Regions from separate parts of the Buttiauxella sp. S19-1 genome, predicted to be linked through region 3. Evidence: riboswitches for the same ligand, from Rfam matches in the RefSeq annotation. Region 3 holds a riboswitch; each other region holds the start of a gene.
The links. Region 3 has a riboswitch for thiamine pyrophosphate ahead of thiC (phosphomethylpyrimidine synthase ThiC). Riboswitches for the same ligand answer to the same signal wherever they lie in the genome.

Region 1 (6,900 bases), on a different contig from region 3:
ATTGCCTCGGGTTTAGTGTGCGGTTTCTTGCCGCAAATGCTCGGTTTTAGCGATATATCGCCCACCAACGTTCCGTTACTGATAACCGCCGGTAGCTCATTGCTGCTGGGTATTTTTGCGCTGGCCTTGCCCAACACACCACCAAAAAGCACCGGCAAAATGAGCCTGAAAGTGATGCTCGGTCTTGATGCAATTGTGTTGCTCAAAGACAAAAACTTCCTGGTCTTTTTCTTCTGCTCATTCCTGTTTGCTATGCCGCTGGCGTTCTATTACATCTTCGCCAACGGGTATCTGACCGAAGTCGGTATGCATAACGCCACTGGATGGATGACGCTCGGCCAGTTCTCCGAAATCTTCTTTATGCTGGCGCTGCCATTCTTTATTAAGCGCTTTGGCATTAAAAAGGTATTACTGCTTGGTCTTATCACCGCCGCCATCCGTTACGGCTTCTTCGTTTACGGTGGCGCCGACCACATCTTTACCTACGGCCTGCTGTTCCTTGGCATTTTGTTGCACGGCGTGAGTTACGACTTCTATTACGTCACCGCCTACATTTACGTTGATAAAAAAGCGCCCGTCCATATGCGCACCGCAGCACAAGGGCTGATTACGCTGTGTTGTCAGGGGTTCGGTAGCTTGCTCGGCTATCGCATCGGTGCAGCAATGATGGAAAAAATGTTCGCCTACCCAACGCCTGTAAACGGTCAGACCTTCAACTGGGCCGGAATGTGGGGCTTTGGTGCCATCATGATCACAGTCATTACCGTGCTGTTTATGGTGTTTTTCCGCGAGTCGGACAAAGAGATCACCACTATTGCCGTTGCTGGCAATCAAACTGAAAAAGATCTAAAGGAAGCATAAATGATGGAAAATCGAATTCTTGGAGCCTTTTATGGCCAGGCGTTAGGTGATGCAATGGGAATGCCGTCGGAGTTGTGGCCACGCTCGCGAGTGAAAGCGCACTTTGGCTGGATTGACCGCTTCCTGCCCGGCCCTGCGGAAAATAACGCCGCCTGTTATTTTAACCGGGCAGAGTTTACTGACGACACCTCGATGGCGCTGGCGCTGGCGGACGCGATTATCGAACATGATGGCGTCATTAATGCCGATACCATTGGCCGCCACATTTTAAGCTGGGCTGAAGGCTTTGATGCGTTCAATAAAAACGTCCTCGGCCCGACATCAAAGATTGCATTGAATGCGATTAAACAAGGCACGCCGGTTAGCGCGCTGGAAAACAATGGCGTAACCAACGGCGCGGCGATGCGCGCTTCACCGTTGGGCTGCCTGCTACCTACCGGCAATCTTGATGCTTTTATTGATGAAGTAGCGCTCGCCTCAAGCCCGACGCACAAATCCGACCTCGCCCTTGCCGGTGCGGTAGTCATTGCCTGGGCAATTTCGAAAGCTATTGAAGGAACAAGCTGGGAAACCATCTGCGATGAACTGCCGTCGATTGCCCGCCACGCTCAGGAAAAGCGCGTCACCACATTTAATGCTTCCCTGGGCGCACGTATCGAACTGGCGCTCAACGTGGCCAGAAACGCACCCGGCACCGAGTCTGGCATGGAACAGATTTATCAACTGGTCGGTACCGGCACCAGCACTATTGAATCTGTCGCGGCAGCCATTGCGATGGTGGAACTGGCGCAAACCAATCCTAACCGCTGCGCGATTTTATGCGCCAATCTCGGCGGCGATACCGATACCATCGGCGCGATGGCGACGGCAATTTGTGGCGCACTGCACGGCGTAGAGAGCATTGATACTGAACTCAAACGCGAGCTTGATGATGTCAACCAGCTCGACTTTACGCGTTACAGCCGCCTGTTTATGGGCTATCGCCAGCAAAGGGAGGCGCGCAATGAAAGCCGCTGAATTACGTTCCCGCTTACCAGGGCTGGCAGCAAAACGCCCGGTTTGCGTACTCGGTTCGGCGGTGATTGATGTCATTGCCGACGCTTACTCTCTGCCGTGGCGCGGTTGCGATATCGAGCTGCAACAACAAAGCGTAAATATCGGCGGCTGTGCGCTGAATATCGCACTAACACTGTCACGCCTCGGCATCGCTTCGAAAAATGCGCTGCCCATTGGCCAGGGAACCTGGGCGGATATCATCCGCAGCAGTCTTGAAAAACAAGGCATCGAAAGCGAAATCCACACCAACAGCGGTGATAACGGCTGGTGCCTGGCGCTGGTCGAGCCCGATGGCGAAAGAACGTTTATGTCGTTTCGAGGTGTCGAACATCAGTGGAATCAACCGTGGCTGGATAAGTTACAGCTCGCTCCTGGCACTTTGCTGTCGCTTTCGGGTTATCAACTGGCCGGGCCATGTGCGGAACTGCTGGTGAGCTGGCTTGAATCGCTGAACGGCGTCACGGCATTTATCGATTTTGGCCCACGCATCGCTGATATTCCCGCCCCGCTGCTGACGCGGATTATGGCCTGCAAACCGATTGTTTCGCTTAACCGCCAGGAGGCCGCGATTGCAGCCGAATGGCTGGAGGTGGCTGGCGACAATATAGAAGGGATTTGTCGTGCCTGGCTTGAACGTTATGACGCGCCGCTTATTGTGCGGCTCGATAAACAAGGCGCGTGGTTTGGCTCCCACGACGCTATCGCGCTGGTGGCTCCTTTCCCGGCACAAGTGGTTGATACCATTGGTGCGGGCGATAGCCATGCGGGCGGCACGTTAGCGGGGCTGGCTGCAGGATGGAGCCTGGCAGAGGCCGTTTGTCTGGGAAATGCAGTTGCGTCTTATGTTGTCAGCCATCGGGGCGGCGACTGTGCGCCGTTTCTGGAACAACTATACCGATACCCAAAATAATTCGAGCGGCATCGCGGCGGCAAGAGAGCGAGTCCCGATGAGCTTAGTAAACTAAGTGATTCGGGTGAGAGAACGCAGCCAACAAAGATGCAGCTTGAAGTATGATGGGTCTACTCCTCGCAAACAAAAACGTATAGATCGCTGCGGCAGTAGCTGATGCTGTACTCGATGGGCCGGTTTTGTGGGTCAAAAGCAACCTGTTTGATAACCAGAACCGGCACTGGCGTTTCCAGTTTGATGTGCGACTGGAATTCGCTGTCCGGCATTCTGGCGCTGACGCGGCTGCGGGTGCGCTGAGGAATAATGTTCTGGCTGCGGAAGTAGTCATACAATGAAACACCGATTTCATCAGGGTCGGCGATCAACTCCGCAGGAACGTACGATTCTTCCACTGATACCGCATCTTCATCAACGTAACGAATACGTTTGAGCAAGAACACTTCGCTATCTGCCGCCACGGCTAATTGTTCTGCCACTTCCGGCGAGCATTTCACCACCCGTTTATTGACCCACAGCGTGTTCGGCTTTTTACCGCGCAAAACCACCTGTTGAGAAAACCCGCGCGCCTCTTTGAGCGAATACTCAAAAGTGGAGTTAATTTGCGTACCGTAACCTCTGGATCGCGTCACCACGCCGTCGTCTTCCAGCGTCTGCATCGCTTTACGCACCGTAATGCGCGAAACGCCAGTCAGCTGGCTGAGATCGCGCTCTCCCGGCAAAATATTGCCCTGCGGCAAAATACCGCTGCGTACTGCCGCCTTCACCGTTTCGGCGAATTTCAAATACAGCGGCGTATTATCAGCCTGCGAAAACCGCTGGATAAGTTGCTCAATGAGCTGAGTGTGAACCTGTTCCATGTTGCGCAAATGTCCGGAAGATAAGGTGAAACCAGTATAACTCAATGGTCTTATAGTGGTATTACCTCAATCACCACCATTGGTGAAAATGATGCACCGGTCCAATTCCGTTACCCACTTCCAGCGAATCTGCTTGCTCTAAAGCCTGAGACAACCACGTTTTCGCCGCCAGAATTGTTTGCGGCCAGTCGTGATAGCGTGGATAAAGTGCGGCGAGTGCCGCAGAAAGCGTACAGCCAGTGCCATGAGTATGGCGCGTTTGTACGCGCGGCGCGGTAAAGCGCTGTGCGCCATCGCGGGTAAATAGCCAATCCGGGCTTTCAGCATCGTCAAGATGTCCGCCTTTCATCAATACCGCTTTGCAGCCCATAGCTAACAATGCGTCGCCCTGTAGCTTCATTTCGTGTTCATTGCGTGCGTGTGGAGCATCCAGCAGGGCGGCGGCTTCCGGCAGGTTCGGCGTAATCAGCGCCACTTGCGGCAGAAGCCGACGGCGTAAACTGTCAACCGCCGAGGGCGCAAGCAAAGGATCGCCACTTTTCGCCAGCATCACCGTATCGAGCACGACATTTTGTGCGTGGTAAAACGCCAGCCGTTCAGCCACCGCTTCCACAATATCGGTTTCCGCTAACATGCCGATTTTAATGGTGTCGATGCGCACATCACTGAGCACGGAGTCCAGTTGCGCGGCAACAAAGGCCGGTTCAATACGATAGACCGACTGCACGCCACGCGTGTTCTGCGCCACTAACGCGGTAATCACACTGGTGCCATATGCCCCCAGCGCCGAGAAAGTTTTCAGGTCGGCCTGAATACCCGCGCCACCGCTCGGGTCGGTTCCGGCAATGGTCAGTGCATTGATACGTGTTAACCCTTTCATGCCAGCGCCTCCCCATTCAGCCCGTAAAGTGCATCGAGAAATGCCGGAATAAAACTCCCGGGACCACGGCTGGCGGATATAGCCTGCTGGCCTGCAAACTTCATAAACTGGCAAGCCGCAGCGACGTTATCCAGCCGCGAGCCCGGCAAAGAGCAACAGGCGGCAACTACCGCTGAAAGCGCACAACCGGTGCCGACCACACGCGACATCAAAATGCCGCCGCCCGCCACGCTCCAGCTGTTTTCACCATCGGTAATGTAATCACGCTCACCCGTCACCGCGACAATCGCGCCAGTCAGTCGAGCAAGCGCCTGCGCCGCAGGTAGTGCGGAAAACGCATCATCGGTGCTATCCACGCCTCTTCCACCAGAATGCTCCCCCGCCAGTGCGAGGATTTCAGACGCATTCCCGCGAATGGCCGCAGGTTTTAGCGCGAGCACCTGATGGGCGAATTGAGTACGGAACGTCAGGCCGCCAACGGCAACCGGATCCAGCACCCAGGGTGTGGCGGATTCATTTGCAGCATGAATGGCTGCAAGCATGGCATCACGGCGATCGGCTGTCAGCGTGCCAATATTGACCAGCAGCGCGTCGGCAACCGGGCTAAATTGAGCGGCTTCTTGTGCTTCAATCACCATGGCGGGAGCCGCACCAATAGCCAGCAAAACGTTGGCGGTAAAACTCTGCACGACGTCGTTAGTCATGCAGTGAACAAGCGGGGAAATGTTGCGAAGTTGCTGTAAAGACAAAACGGCGCGGTGGCCGGGTAGCAGGTCAGGCTGCATCATAAAGCTCCTGTCCGGCGTGAAGAAGGGATGCCGGACAGGCATCTGACTTCCCTACGCTGGCATTATCCAGATCAGGTGGTACGGGTATTTCTCAGCCTTCACAAAGAAGGGCACCCCGAGTCATTGATTAATCGTATATGTGATTAATCGCCCATCAGGATAAAGCGAGTGGCCAGCGCTGTAAACCAGGGATATCACTGTGGGCTAAATGGGTTGATTCATTTTTTTAATTCTCGCCATTTCTTCACTTGGCTACCAACCACCAGGAAATCCCCTGGCAATGTCTCATCCCGAGCGAGTTGTCAATTAAGTTTCAGGTTATTTAATTTCAGTATTTATTTCATTACGATCGTTATCCGTTCTATTACTCACCGAGAAACCCCATGCTTACAATTGCGATACGGGAAAATAATAGTCATTTTTCTCATGGTCTAAAAATTATCATTGAAAAAATTTACCGCCAGCGAAATGAAGATTTTTATTTTTTACCCGGCGAAGAACATAGTACTGCCGATATTGTTTTTATGTCACTGGCTGATAATTGGTTTACTGCTGACTGTTTTGAAATTCCCAATGCGACAAAATCCCAACGAGTTATTCTTATTTGCCGACATAAAGAACACCAAAGCCTCATGTTCCGCCCATGCCTGTATATGCTTCCGGTTATCTTTCGCGAAGATGAGGTTGATGAAGTCACCCGTAAAATAGCCCACTGGACGGAGGCTGGCTGGCGCAGAAACAACACCACGGCGGTGTCTGCCAGGATTTGCTACTACTGCACCACATGCAATTTCACCAGTGCTGAACGGCAGTTACTTATCTACATCGCCCGGGGACATTCGCTACAGGATGCGGCCCATCTAATGCAGATAGAGGAAGATACTGCAAGAATATATCGTAAAGTGATAATGAAAAAACTGAAAATCCGGGACCAGTATGAGTTGATGAACTTTATAAAAATCCATCTTCTTTCTTTAATTCATTAGCCAATATTTTTGCGCCGTAACGACTAGTTAGCGTTCCTTATCATTTAACACCCACAAATGTTATTATCTCTTTAAGAAACTACTTACATGCTCTTAAGGCATGCCTAATATATTATATTTTTATTTTCTGACAGAATACATTGTAACGATATAATCAGAAGTCTAAATCATTTAGCTTCTGATTAATTTTAGCGATGCAATCTCAGTATTAACTCATACTGTCAGCGAAAAATATGGAAATGACATCTGCTTCAACAGTGACGCTGGTCCAAATCAGAGCGAACACGCCCTCAGTTCGCGCAGTGGATGGCTAAGCATTTGTACATAGCCGCACGCAAACGCAGATATCGTCGTATCAGAAATGGCAGCATGGCCAATCTCTATAGCAGTACAACACTGATTGTCTTTGACCGCCTGGAATACCTGCAACAAAAAAATCACGCAGAACCCCTTGCGCAACCACTTGATCTTATCCTGGTGACAACCGATTCCTGGCTTGCCCTGGCGCTGACGCAACACTTTTTCAAGTCTCAACATACGCAGGTCTGCGCTTCTCTAAAGG
Region 2 (6,900 bases), on a different contig from region 3:
TTGACGGCAAAGCTAACGCCCATCTGGTAAAATATCTGGCTAAACAGTTCAAAGTCGCCAAAAGTCAGGTGCTGCTTGAGAAAGGCGATCTGGGCCGCCATAAACAAATTAAAATTATCGACCCGCAACACATCCCGACGGAAGTCGCGGCATTGCTCGAATAATTACCTAATTTCACAGGATTTTCTCACTATGCAAAAAGTTGTCCTCGCGACCGGTAACGCCGGTAAAGTGCGTGAACTCGCCGATTTACTGAGCAATTTTGGTCTGGATGTCGTGGCGCAAACCGAACTGGGTGTGGAGTCTGCCGAAGAAACCGGCCTGACATTTATCGAGAACGCCATTCTGAAAGCACGCCATGCGGCGCAGATAACGGGTTTGCCAGCCATTGCTGACGATTCAGGTCTGGCGGTTGATGTGTTGGGTGGTGCGCCGGGGATTTATTCTGCCCGCTACGCAGGCTTAGAAGCCTCCGATCAGCAGAACCTCGAAAAGCTTCTGGCTACACTGAAAGATGTACCAGACGAGCAACGCAAAGCGCGTTTCCATTGTGTGCTGGTTTATATGCATCATGCAGAAGACCCCACTCCGCTGGTTTGCCACGGCAGTTGGGAAGGCCAGATTACCCGTGAAGCTGCGGGTGCCGGTGGCTTCGGCTACGATCCTATTTTCTTTGTCCCGAGTGAAGGCAAAACTGCCGCTGAATTGACTCGTGACGAAAAACGCGCCATTTCCCACCGCGGGCAAGCGCTAAAACTGTTACTGGAAGCAATGAAAAATGGCTAATTTGCCACCACTGAGTCTCTATATTCACATCCCGTGGTGCGTGCAGAAGTGCCCCTACTGTGACTTCAATTCCCATGCACTTAAGGGCGACGTGCCGCACGATGAGTATGTCGCCCACCTGTTGCGCGATCTGGATATCGACGCGCCAATGGCACAAGGACGTGAAATAAAGACCATCTTTATTGGTGGTGGTACGCCTAGCCTGCTTTCAGGAGAGGCGATGCAAAACCTGCTGGACGGTGTGCGTGCGCGCCTGCCGCTGGCAGCCGATGCGGAAATCACAATGGAAGCTAACCCCGGAACGGTAGAAGCTGACCGTTTCGTGAGTTATCAACGAGCTGGCGTGAACCGTATTTCTATTGGTGTGCAGAGTTTCAGCGAGCCTAAGCTCAAACGTCTGGGGCGTATTCATGATTCTGGTGAAGCGAAACGCGCGGCGAATCTGGCAAGCGGACTCGGTTTGCGCAGCTTTAACCTCGATTTGATGCACGGCCTGCCGGATCAATCGCTAGAAGAAGCGCTGGACGATTTGCGCCAGGCAATTGCACTCAACCCGCCGCATCTTTCCTGGTATCAGTTAACGATTGAGCCGAACACTTTGTTTAGTTCGCGTCCGCCAAAACTGCCGGACGACGACGCATTGTGGGATATTTTCGAGCAAGGCGATAAGCTGCTGACTGCGGCAGGTTATCAGCAATATGAAACCTCGGCCTATGCTAAACCGGGTTACCAGTGCCAGCACAACCTGAACTACTGGCGCTTTGGCGATTACCTGGGGATTGGCTGTGGCGCACACGGCAAGGTAACGTTCGAGGACGGGCGCATTGTTCGTACCGCGAAAACACGCCATCCACGCGGTTATATGGAAGGTAAATACCTCGACAAGCAGCACGATGTGGAACAAGCCGATAAACCGTTCGAGTTCTTTATGAATCGTTTTCGTTTGCTCGAAGCGGCGCCACGCAACGAATTTAGCTTATATACCGGGCTTGATGAGTCGGTGATTCGCGCGCAGTTAGATGAAGCGATAGCTAAAGATTACCTGGTTGAGACTGAGGATTATTGGCAGATTACCGAGCACGGGAAGCTGTTTTTGAATTCGCTGTTGGAGCTGTTTTTGGCTGAATAATCAGGCATTGTCTGGCGGATGACGCTTGCGCTTATCCGCCCTACGAAAACCGATTTGCATTACTGGCGGATGACGCTTGCGCTTATCCCCCCTACGAAAACCGATTTGCATTACTGGCGGATGACGCTGCGCTTATCCGCCAGTAATGCAGTTGTAGGTCGGATAAGCGCAAGCGTCATCCGACATTACTCCAACACCAAAACTTAAATATTCTTCACCCGGCTGGTCAAAACCAACGCAAACACCGCTAACCCGGCAATCAACCAATACACTGAATAATGCCCAAAACTCTCGGTCAGCGCGCCTTGTAAAACCCCCGCCAGAATCACGCCCGTCGAAATACTATTGGTGAACAACGTGGTCGCCGACCCCGGCCTGCCCGGCATCAAATCCTGGAACCACAACATGCCAATCCCGGCAACAATGCCGATAAATACCGCGTTAAATAGCTGAAGCAACAGCAGCGCCGTACGGCTGTGGAACATAATCAGTCCGACGTAGAACAACACGCCGGCGGCTACGGCAATCACCATCATGCGCCGTTTACCAAAACGCTTTACATAATAGCCCGCAAGGATCATCGCCGGGATCTCAAGCCCCGCAGCCGTCCCCATCAACAGCCCAGCCAGCGATTCGGGCAGGCCTAAATCACTGCTGATCCACAACGGCATGTCGATGATATACATGGTGTTGCAGGTCCACATCAGCATCGAAGCAATAAACAACAGACGGACGTTTTTATCTTTCCAGCCGCTGACCTGGGTAAGCGCCACATCTGCGGGCTGCTCAATCCTTGCGACCGAGGGTAATGCGAAGAAAATCAACGCCAGCGAGATAACAAATATCCCCGCGGCGATAAGAAACATAGTGGTGAAGCCGTAGTTTAATGCCAGCATAAACGATAGCGGCGGGCCAATAACCCAGGCAAGCGAGAGCTGCGCACGCATTATCGAGCTGAACATCACCACTTCACGCGCTGAGTTATCGGCATATTCACGGGCAAGGGCAAATATTTGCGGCATCGCGGTGTTGGCAATAGAGGCGAACATCACGCCAACGGTGATTAACGTCAGGTAATGACGGTTAAAAGCAAAAAGCACACAGTTTGCTACAGCCATCACGCAACAAACCATAATCAGTTTGCGACGATCGCCCCGGTTATCTGAACGCTTCGCCAACGCCAGACTGACGAGGATCCCGGCTATCGCATTGACGGTATAAAACAGGCCAACCCAGAATGGGCGCACTTCCACTTCGCGACTTAAAAACAGGCTAAGAGTGGGCGCCTGGAGTGCCCCCGCAATCCCCATCATGAAAGCCACAATCATAAATGCGGCGTACACCGGGTTAAGGCGTCGTCCTTTGGTCAGAAACCAAATCATGCAGAAAGATCCTTTTTACTTAAGCGGGTGATAAGTGTGCAAGGCCTCGACTATACCCTAAATAATTCGAGTTGCGAGAAGGCGGCACTGCGGCTCGAAGAATGACGGGTATAAAAAAGCCAGCAGTATTAATCTGCTGGCCAGGTGAAAACCACCAATTCTCAGTCACACTTGCTGTCAGCGATTTGGTGCTCTACGAACGCGGACTCCCACTGCATTAAGTTCTCAAGCATCTCCAGACGTTGCTCTGCTTTCAGGCGAGCCAGCCATCCAACAGAAACACTTTGGGTTGCGGCAAAATACTGTTGATAAAACTTAACCACTGGCGACCGTTTCATATCTACCTCCTCGCTTTCAACGTTGATGATTATTGGCGTAATATGAGGAAAGTTAAATTGATGAGTTTCTGCCGGGAGTTCCTCTTTTATGTCGTCTGGTCGTCTGCAACAACAGTTCATCCGTTTGTGGCAAAACTTTGAAGGTAAGCCGCAAGAAACGACGTTGAATGATTTGGCCGATTTGCTGAATTGCTCCCGCCGCCATATGCGTACATTGCTTAGCGCGATGCAGGAAAAGGGCTGGCTGAGCTGGAAAGCGGAAGTCGGACGCGGCAAGCGTTCACAGCTTGAGTTCTTGTATACCGGCCTTGCACTCCAGCAACAGCGCGCCGAAGACCTTCTTGAGCAGGACAGGATTGACCAACTGGTGCAGATAGTCGGCGATAAAGCCGCCGTGCGCCAAATGCTGATTTCTCACCTTGGGCGCAGCTTCCGGCAAGGGCGGCATATTCTGCGCGTTCTCTACTATCGCCCGCTGCTCAATCTGTTGCCCGGCTCCGCTTTGCGCCGTTCAGAAACGCATATTGCCCGGCAAATTTTCAGCGGACTGATCCGTATAAATGAGGAAAATGGGGAACTGGAAGCGGATATTGCGCACCACTGGCAACAAATATCCCCATTACACTGGCGTTTTTATCTGCGCCCCGGCATTCATTTTCACCATGGTCGTGAGCTGGATATGCTGGATGTGACGACGTCTCTGCAACGCATCAGCTCTTTGCCGCTGTATTCGCATATCACGGAAATTACTTCTCCGACGGCCTGGACGCTGGATATTAAGCTCTCACAACCCGATAACTGGCTGCCGTGGTTGCTGGGTAGCGTTAACGCGATGATCCTGCCGCGCGAATGGCAAACTTTAAGCCATTTCTCCCGCCAGCCAGTCGGCACCGGTCCCTATTCGGTGGTGCGTAATAACACCAACCAACTGAAAATCCAGGCCTACGATGATTACTTTGGTTATCGCGCATTAATTGACGAAGTGAATTTCTGGGTGCTGCCGGACATTGGCGAAGAGGTCAGCTGTGCGGTGCAATTATCGGGAATGCCCGACAGCGAGAAAGCCGTCGAAAGCCGCCTTGAAGAAGGCTGCTACTACATTTTATTTGATAACCGCTCAAGCGCCGGCAGCAATAAAGAAGTGCGCCGCTGGCTCAGTCATGTGCTGGCACCGATTCATCTGCTGTATAGCGCGGGCGAGCAAAACCAGCAGTACTGGTTCCCGGCTTACGGACTGCTGCCACGCTGGCACCACACGCATCCACAACCAGCCGTCGAAAAACCGGCCGGGCTGGAATCCGTGACGCTGACGTTTTATCGCGATCACGTCGAACATCGGGTAATCAGCAAAGTGATGGAAGAATTGCTGGCACGTGTTGGCGTAAAACTGGTGGTGCAAGAAGTCAGTTATGAAGAGTGGCATCAGGGCGATGCCGTCAGCGATATCTGGCTCAATAGCGCGAATTTCACCCTGCCGTTAGAGTTTTCGCTTTACTCGCATCTTTATGAAGTGCCGCTGATTCAAAAGTGCATTGCTATCGACTGGGAAACGGATACCCGCAACTGGCATAACGGCGAGCTTCCTCTGCCTGAGTGGTGCCAGAACCTGGTTGAAAACAATGATATTTTACCGTTAATCCACCACTGGCTACGCATCGAAGGGCAACGCAGTATGCGTGGTGTGCGTATGAACACACTGGGATGGTTTGACTTTAAATCGGCGTGGTTTGCCCCACCGGAGCCAACCCCCCTGCGGCTTGAAATATGACGGGTATAATGCTTTCGAATCATTCACAAAGTTATTACAATGCACGCGTTCTCAACGGGGTGCTAAGGCGAAAGTCTGGCTGAGATAATACCCGTCGAACCTGATCCGGATAACGCCGGCGAAGGGATTTGAGGCTCTATTCTCAAATGTCCTTTGCCACCCCTAATTCTAAGAGGTGCAAAGTGTTCAAAAAATTCCTGCCGTTGCTGGCACTGATCGCCGCCCCCGTTTTTGCCAAACCCCTGCTGACTGTTTATACCTACGACTCCTTTGCTGCCGACTGGGGGCCAGGGCCTGCGGTGAAAAAAGCCTTTGAGGCTGACTGTAATTGCCAGCTGAAATTCGTGGCGCTGGAAGATGGCGTTTCGCTGCTCAACCGCCTGCGGATGGAAGGTAAAAACAGCAAAGCTGACGTGGTTCTGGGACTGGATAACAACCTTCTGGAAGCTGCCGCGCAGACTAAATTATTTGCGCCGAGCAAAACAGACATTAGCGCGTTGAAGATCCCTGGCGGCTGGACAAACGACACTTTCGTTCCCTTCGATTACGGCTATTTCGCTTTCGTCTACGATAAAAACAAACTGAAAAACCCACCGAAAAGCCTGAAAGAACTGGTCGAAAGTGACCAACAATGGAAAGTGATTTATCAGGACCCGCGCACCAGCACACCAGGCCTGGGCCTGCTGCTGTGGATGCAGAAAGTGTATGGCGATAAAACGCCTGAAGCCTGGGCAAAGCTTGCGAAGAAAACGGTCACCGTCACCAAAGGTTGGTCCGAGGCTTATGGCCTGTTCCTGAAAGGTGAAGGCGATTTAGTGATGAGCTACACCACCTCTCCGGCTTATCACATTATTGAAGAGAAAAAAGATAACTATGCTGCGGCTAATTTTAGCGAAGGGCATTATTTACAGGTGGAAGTGGCCGGACGCCTGGCATCCAGCAAGCAGCCTGAACTGGCTGAAAAATTCATGAAATTTATCACTTCACCGGGCTTCCAGAACACTGTGGCCACCGGCAACTGGATGTATCCGGTGACCGATGTGAAATTGCCTGAAGGATTTAACGGGCTGGTCAAACCGAACAACACGCTGGAATACAGCGCCGCAGAAGTGTCTAAACAACGCGCCAACTGGATTAGCGAATGGCAACGCGCCGTCAGCCGCTAATTCCCGGCTGGCTGATTCCTGGGCTATGTGCCGCCACACTGGTGGTAGCCGTAGCCCTGGCGGCTTTTATGGCGTTGTGGTTTAACGCGCCACAAACCGATATCCGTGCGCTGGTGCAGGATAGCTATTTGTGGCACGTGCTGCGTTTCTCTTTCTGGCAGGCGTTTCTCTCAGCAAGCCTTTCCGTGTTCCCGGCTATTTTCCTCGCTCGCGCCCTGTATCGCCGCCGCTTCCCCGGGCGCGTTGCGCTGTTACGCCTGTGCGCAATGACGCTGGTTCTGCCCGTGTTGGTAGCGGTATTCGGGATTCTGACAGTGTATGGGCGCGAAGG
Region 3 (6,900 bases):
ACTTCAATTGCGTGTTCCAGCGTTTCCCCTGAAAGACGTGAATGAAGTAATTCACTCAGCGCAACGCAAGCATCGATTGCCGGATAGACACCGTAAATATCGTAGTCATCAGCAACTGGAATACCTTCTTCGAATTTCTCGAGTTGGCTATCAAAGTTAACTTTCGCATCTTTGACCGTCAATGTTTCCCAAATCAAATCGAGAATGCGGCGATACAGTTGAGGATCACCAAATTCGGTCTGCTGGCAGAACATGGCGTAATTCGGGTACATACGTTCGCATAAAGAAGCCATGAAAGTGACATGCTGCCAGCTTTCCAGTTTCTCAAGGCGCAGATGGATTGGGTTTTGTAACATAACGATGTCTCAAAGACGGAATATTAGTGGGAGTTTACCTTAATCACCCTTGAATTGCTTGCCACCGAGTGAAAGCCGGACGCCCCGAAGCTACGGCATCCGCCCAGCGAGTCGGCTCGGGTAAACGGTAACCTGCCAGGCAACGATTAACCCATAACAACGCGGTATCAAGGCTGACACGATGGCCTGTTGAGACAAACAGCGGGTTGCAGCGCTTTTTACTGCGCAGCACCCAGGCAAGCGTTTCACCTTTGTCGGTCAGCAACTGGCAAGCGCCAGGTTCTTCAGAGAGCGCGTCAAACTTCCCACACAAGCGTTTCTTGGCAACGCCAATCGTCGGCACATCCACCAGTAGGCCAAAATGGGCAGCAACGCCCAAACGCCGTGGGTGCGAAATGCCGTGGCCATCGACAAACAGCAGGTCAGGTTTTTGCGATAGCATTTCCCACGCGGCAAGCAGTGCGGGATATTCGCGAAACGAAAGGAATCCGGGGATATAAGGCATGGTGGTGGCGACACGCGCCACCTGATATTCAACCAGCTCGAGGGAAGGATATTTCAACAGTACGATTGCGGCTCGTGTCACATCACCGCCCTGCTCAAAACCAACGTCAGCCCCGGCGATTAACCGGGGAGGATCTTGATCAAAGCGATCCTCGCGGCAGACCTGTGAAGCGAGTTCGATCTGTTGTGCGCGCAAGCTTGCAAGATCCATCCCCGATCCTTACTGGTGATACGGCTTCGACAAACGGTGCACCGCTTCGACAAATGCACCCGCGTGTTCTGGTGGAACATCCTGGTGAATACCGTGGCCCAGGTTAAAGACATGCCCTTCGCCTTTACCGAACCCAGCCAGAATAGTCGCCACTTCTTCTTCGATGCGAGCCGGTTGCGCATACAGCATGGACGGGTCCATATTACCCTGCAACGCCACTTTATGGCCCACACGACGGCGAGCGTCGGCAATGTCGGTCGTCCAGTCTAACCCCAGCGCATCGCAGCCGGTTTCAGCCATTGCTTCCAGCCACTGGCCGCCGCCTTTGGTAAACATCGTCACCGGCACACGACGACCTTCGTTTTCACGCAGCAGGCCATCAATGATCTTGTGCATGTAATACAGCGAGAACTGCTGATAATCACGCCCGGTCAACACGCCGCCCCAGGTATCGAAAATCATCACCGACTGCGCACCCGCTTTGATTTGCGCATTCAGATACAGCGTGACGCTTTGCGCCAGCTTGTCGAGCAGAAGATGCAGCGCTTGCGGGTCGGCATACATCATCTTTTTGATAACGGTAAAGGCTTTGCTGCTACCGCCTTCAACCATATAAGTCGCCAACGTCCACGGGCTGCCGGTAAAACCAATCAACGGTACTTCGCCTTTTAGCTCACGGCGAATGGTACGCACTGCATTCATCACATAACCCAGTTCATCTTCTGGATCAGGAATGGGCAGTTTTTCAACATCGGCGCGGCTGGTAATCGGTGCGCGAAAACGTGGGCCTTCACCCGCTTCAAAATAGAGACCAAGCCCCATCGCATCAGGCACGGTGAGGATGTCAGAGAAGAGGATCGCTGCATCAAGCTTGTAGCGACGCAGCGGTTGCAGAGTCACTTCGCAAGCCAACTCAGCGTTTTTGCACAGTGACATAAAATCGCCGGCCTGGGCACGCGTCGCTTTATATTCTGGCAAGTAACGACCCGCCTGCCTCATCATCCATACTGGCGTGGTATCTACAGGCTGGCGTTGCAGCGCCCGTAGGTAACGATCGTTCTTCAGTTCAGTCATGTTTAATTTCCTTTGGCTGTATGCCGCCAGTTTATCACTCATATTCCGCGCGACACAGGGCGACAGTATCTTCAATCAAACGGCGCGCGACCGTGCCTGGCGGAGGCAATAATGGCAATTGATCGTAGCGATACCAACCTGCATCAAGTAACTCTTTCGGGTCGATTTCAATCTCACCGCTGTGATATTCCGCCATGAATGCGGTCATCAGCGATTGCGGGAACGGCCACGGCTGCGACGTCACATAGCGTAAATTCTTCACGCGGATACTGCTTTCTTCCATGACTTCCCGTGCCACCGCTTGTTCAAGGGTTTCCCCGACTTCAACGAACCCAGCCAGCACGGTGTAAATCCCGTTGCGATGGCGCGTGTGTTGGGCAAGCAGGATATGGTCATCGCGGCGAATAGCCACAATGATGCACGGTGAGATTTGCGGGTAGTAGCGTTCGCGGCAATGGCTGCACAGCATCGCCCATTCGGTTTTGCTGACGTGCATCTCATGGCCGCAATAACCGCAGAATTTGTGCGAGCGATAGAACTCCGCCAGTTGCACACCACGCCCGGCGAGCTGGAACAACCCCACATCCTGGTCAATGACCTGACGAACAGAGCCCATATCCGCACGGCGATTTTGCCGCACCAGCCATACCGGCTCATTTTCCCACTCACCGATGGGCATCCCCATCGCACCATCAAGCTGGAATTCTTGCGCTGCTCCGTGAGGTAGTTCACCTTTTGGTAACCACAATTTTTGCTCATGACTGACGATAAACCAGCCTTGATCTAACTTTTGAATTACACGTTCCATAACCTGGTGCACATCCCCGAGTTCGCTGGTATAAACAAATAGTCATAACTATTTTGGGTACGTTTGCGCTACATTTTACTCACGGAGTCAATCATGCTTAACCAGTTAGAAAATCTGACTGAGCGCGTTGGTGGTAGTAATGCGTTAATCGACCAATGGCTTCATGCCCGCAAACAATTATTGGTGGCTTACTACAATATGGTTGGGATAAAGCCTAACAAGGAATCCCATACTGCGCTCGATGAAAAGGCTCTGGATAATTTTTGCCACAACCTGGTGGATTATCTTTCATCCGGCCATTTCAATATTTATGAACGTATTATCAGTGAAATGGAAGGCAGTAACCCACATTTAGCCGCCACTCACCTCTACTCTCAGATTGAAGCCAATACCCAGCACATCATGGATTTCTACGATTCGCATCTCGAGAGCGCGATCGATGATGATAACTACATTGAGTTCCAGAAAGCGTTGTCCGGCATCGGTGAAGCGCTGGAATCACGTTTTTCGCTGGAAGATAAGCTCATTCTGTTAGCATCCAACCACGATTTAGATAACAGTGCTAATGAGAGCGGCGGGCTGGCACGCCCTGCTTGAGTTCTGCGTTGTTAACGAGTAGTTTACATAGCGACCCGTAGTAATACGGGTTTCTTCTTGTCGGAGTGCCGAGTGCGTCAAGCACCGGCTGAGACCGTTAATTCGGGATCCGCGGAACCTGATCAGGCTAATACCTGCGAAGGGAACAAGAGTAATTCTGCTTTTGGGTTTCCCCGTGTTCGGGCGGTCCACATTCATTACTCCTCCGTTGTTCTGACAAGCCACTTCCTGATAACCACTGGAATGAGCTATGTCTATTACTGAAAAAAAATCAAACCGCCGCGAACAGCGCGCTGCTGCCCAACATTTTATCAATACCCTGGAAGGCACCGCTTTCCCTAACTCTCAGCGTATTTACCTCACCGGTTCGCGTGATGATATTCGCGTGCCAATGCGTGAAATCCAACTAAGCCCAACCACCACGGGTGGCAGCAAAGAAAAGCCGCAATTCATCCCTAACGATGCCATTCCAGTGTATGACACGTCTGGCGCCTACGGCGACCCGGCTATCAGCATTGATGTGCTGCGCGGGTTGTCGCCACTACGGGAAAACTGGATTGCCGAACGTAATGATTGCGAAATCCTGACCGACCGCAGCTCTGTCTACACCAAAGAGCGCCTTGCTGATGACGGTCTGGACGAATTGCGTTTTGAAACACAACTCACGCCTCAGCGCGCTAAAGCCGGGAAAACCGTCACGCAACTGCACTATGCACGCCAGGGAATCGTGACGCCGGAAATGGAGTTCATCGCGATCCGTGAAAATATGGGCCGGGAACGCATTCGGGATGAAGTGTTACGCCACCAGCATCCAGGCCAGGGCTTTGGTGCCCGGCTGCCGGAAAATATCACGCCTGAATTTGTGCGCGAAGAAGTCGCGGCTGGCCGCGCCATTATCCCAGCCAACATTAACCACCCTGAATCCGAACCGATGATTATCGGGCGTAATTTCCTCGTTAAAGTGAACGCTAATATCGGTAACTCGGCGGTCACATCGTCCATTGAAGAAGAAGTTGAAAAACTGGTGTGGTCAACGCGTTGGGGCGCAGACACGGTAATGGACCTCTCCACTGGCCGCTATATCCACGAAACCCGTGAGTGGATTTTACGTAACAGCCCAGTGCCAATCGGCACCGTGCCTATCTATCAGGCGCTGGAAAAAGTCAACGGCATCGCCGAAGACCTGACCTGGGAAATGTTCCGCGACACACTGCTGGAACAAGCCGAGCAAGGTGTGGACTACTTCACGATTCACGCTGGTGTGCTGCTGCGCTACGTGCCAATGACCGCGAAACGCCTCACTGGCATTGTCTCGCGCGGCGGCTCAATAATGGCGAAATGGTGCCTGTCGCATCACCAGGAAAACTTCCTGTATGAACACTTCCGCGAAATCTGCGAAATCTGTGCCGCTTACGACGTTTCACTCTCTTTAGGCGATGGCCTGCGTCCTGGCTCTATTCAGGATGCCAACGATGAAGCTCAATTCTCTGAACTCCACACGCTGGGCGAGTTAACCAAAATCGCCTGGGAATATGACGTACAGGTGATGATTGAAGGCCCAGGACATGTGCCGATGCAGATGATCCGCCGCAACATGACCGAAGAACTGGAGCATTGCCACGAAGCACCTTTCTATACCCTCGGGCCGTTAACCACAGATATCGCACCAGGTTACGACCATTTCACTTCGGGCATTGGTGCTGCGATGATCGGCTGGTTTGGTTGCGCGATGCTGTGTTATGTCACGCCAAAAGAGCATCTCGGCCTGCCAAACAAAGAAGATGTGAAACAAGGGCTGATTACTTACAAGATTGCGGCACATGCCGCAGACCTGGCAAAAGGCCACCCTGGCGCACAAATCCGCGACAACGCCATGTCAAAAGCGCGCTTCGAATTCCGTTGGGAAGACCAGTTTAATCTCGCGTTAGACCCGTTCACCGCGCGCGCTTATCACGATGAAACGTTGCCGCAGGAATCCGGCAAAGTTGCGCACTTCTGTTCGATGTGCGGGCCAAAGTTCTGCTCAATGAAAATCTCCCAGGAAGTCCGCGATTTCGCCGCCAAACAAGCCATTGAAGTTGGTATGGAAGACATGTCGCAATCTTTCCGTGCGAAAGGTGGCGAAATTTATCTGCGTCAGGAGGAAGTGTGATAAATCAATCCGCATTCCCCCCTGTCCCACGACGGCTGGGCTTGTATCCGGTAGTAGATAGCGTTGAATGGATTGCCCGTTTGCTAGAAGCAGGCGTGCGCACTATTCAGTTGCGTATCAAAGATAAGCGTGACGATGAGGTTGAAGCCGATATTGTTGCGGCAATCAAACTCGCCCATAGCTACGAAGCGCGTCTGTTCATCAACGATTACTGGCAACTGGCAATCAAGCATCGCGCTTACGGCGTACATCTGGGCCAGGAAGATATGGACGTTGCCAATCTGGATGCCATTCGCGATGCGGGCCTGCGCCTCGGGGTTTCGACGCACGACAATATGGAAATGGATCGCGCCCTGTCGGCGCGCCCCTCTTACATTGCGCTGGGGCATGTTTTCCCTACCAACACCAAGCAGATGCCGTCGGCCCCGCAAGGGCTTTCGCAACTCGCAGCGCATATCAAAACGTTGGGCGATTACCCGACTGTCGCCATCGGTGGGATAAGTATTGAACGCGTTCCGGCGGTGCTTGCCACGGGCGTGGGCAGTGTCGCGGTGGTGAGCGCAATTACTCTGGCTCCAGACTGGCGAGCGGCAACCGCACAGCTACTGGAGCTTGTGGGAGCCGGCGATGAATGATGCCGATTTCATGCGTTACAGCCGCCAGATGCTGCTGGAAGACATCGCCATTGAAGGGCAGCAAAAACTGCTCGCCAGCAAAGTGTTAATCGTCGGGCTTGGCGGACTAGGTTCGCCAGCCGCGCTGTATCTGGCTGCCGCGGGCGTTGGTACGCTGATTCTGGCTGACGATGACCTTGTGCATATCAGCAATCTTCAGCGCCAGATTTTGTTCACTTCAAACGATCTAGACCAACCAAAATCACTGGTCGCCCAACGCCATCTACAGCAACTTAATCCTGATATCGAACTTCAGGTTATTAGTGAACGGCTGGCGGGGCAATTACTCAGGCAGACGGTAAAAAACGCCGATTTAGTACTGGATTGCAGCGACAACCTGGCAACGCGTCATGCTATTAACGCGGCGTGCGTTACGCATAACAAGCCGCTGATTTCCGCCAGCGCAGTCGGTTTTGGCGGGCAACTGATGGTGCTGACACCGCCGTGGGAAAACGGCTGTTATCGCTGCGTGTGGCCGGATGAACACGAGCCGGAACGTAACTGCCGCACCGCAGGAATCATCG

Region 1: another riboswitch for thiamine pyrophosphate. It lies ahead of thiM (hydroxyethylthiazole kinase); the one in region 3 lies ahead of thiC (phosphomethylpyrimidine synthase ThiC).
Region 2: another riboswitch for thiamine pyrophosphate. It lies ahead of thiB (thiamine ABC transporter substrate binding subunit); the one in region 3 lies ahead of thiC (phosphomethylpyrimidine synthase ThiC).

What each region holds. Positions count from the first base shown of each region.
Region 1 is NZ_JAHWLU010000015.1:57,326-64,225, forward strand. It holds gene MES37_RS05935 (nucleoside permease) at 1-861, shown strand, start outside; gene MES37_RS05940 (ADP-ribosylglycohydrolase family protein) at 862-1,878, shown strand; gene MES37_RS05945 (PfkB family carbohydrate kinase) at 1,865-2,827, shown strand; gene MES37_RS05950 (GntR family transcriptional regulator) at 2,938-3,684, opposite strand; gene thiD (bifunctional hydroxymethylpyrimidine kinase/phosphomethylpyrimidine kinase) at 3,755-4,564, opposite strand; gene thiM (hydroxyethylthiazole kinase) at 4,561-5,349, opposite strand; TPP riboswitch at 5,384-5,480, opposite strand; gene MES37_RS05965 (LuxR C-terminal-related transcriptional regulator) at 5,736-6,338, shown strand; partial or broken gene MES37_RS05970 (helix-turn-helix transcriptional regulator) at 6,708-6,900, shown strand, end outside.
Region 2 is NZ_JAHWLU010000099.1:9,164-16,063, forward strand. It holds gene yggU (DUF167 family protein YggU) at 1-164, shown strand, start outside; gene MES37_RS18535 (XTP/dITP diphosphatase) at 193-786, shown strand; gene hemW (radical SAM family heme chaperone HemW) at 779-1,915, shown strand; gene MES37_RS18545 (sugar efflux transporter) at 2,119-3,297, opposite strand; gene sgrT (glucose uptake inhibitor SgrT) at 3,459-3,635, opposite strand; gene sgrR (HTH-type transcriptional regulator SgrR) at 3,724-5,403, shown strand; TPP riboswitch at 5,449-5,548, shown strand; gene thiB (thiamine ABC transporter substrate binding subunit) at 5,586-6,569, shown strand; gene thiP (thiamine/thiamine pyrophosphate ABC transporter permease ThiP) at 6,545-6,900, shown strand, end outside.
Region 3 is NZ_JAHWLU010000046.1:4,665-11,564, forward strand. It holds gene MES37_RS12120 (YjaG family protein) at 1-356, opposite strand, end outside; gene nfi (deoxyribonuclease V) at 400-1,071, opposite strand; gene hemE (uroporphyrinogen decarboxylase) at 1,081-2,145, opposite strand; gene nudC (NAD(+) diphosphatase) at 2,180-2,953, opposite strand; gene MES37_RS12140 (Rsd/AlgQ family anti-sigma factor) at 3,047-3,550, shown strand; TPP riboswitch at 3,602-3,712, shown strand; gene thiC (phosphomethylpyrimidine synthase ThiC) at 3,801-5,702, shown strand; gene thiE (thiamine phosphate synthase) at 5,702-6,337, shown strand; gene MES37_RS12155 (HesA/MoeB/ThiF family protein) at 6,330-6,900, shown strand, end outside.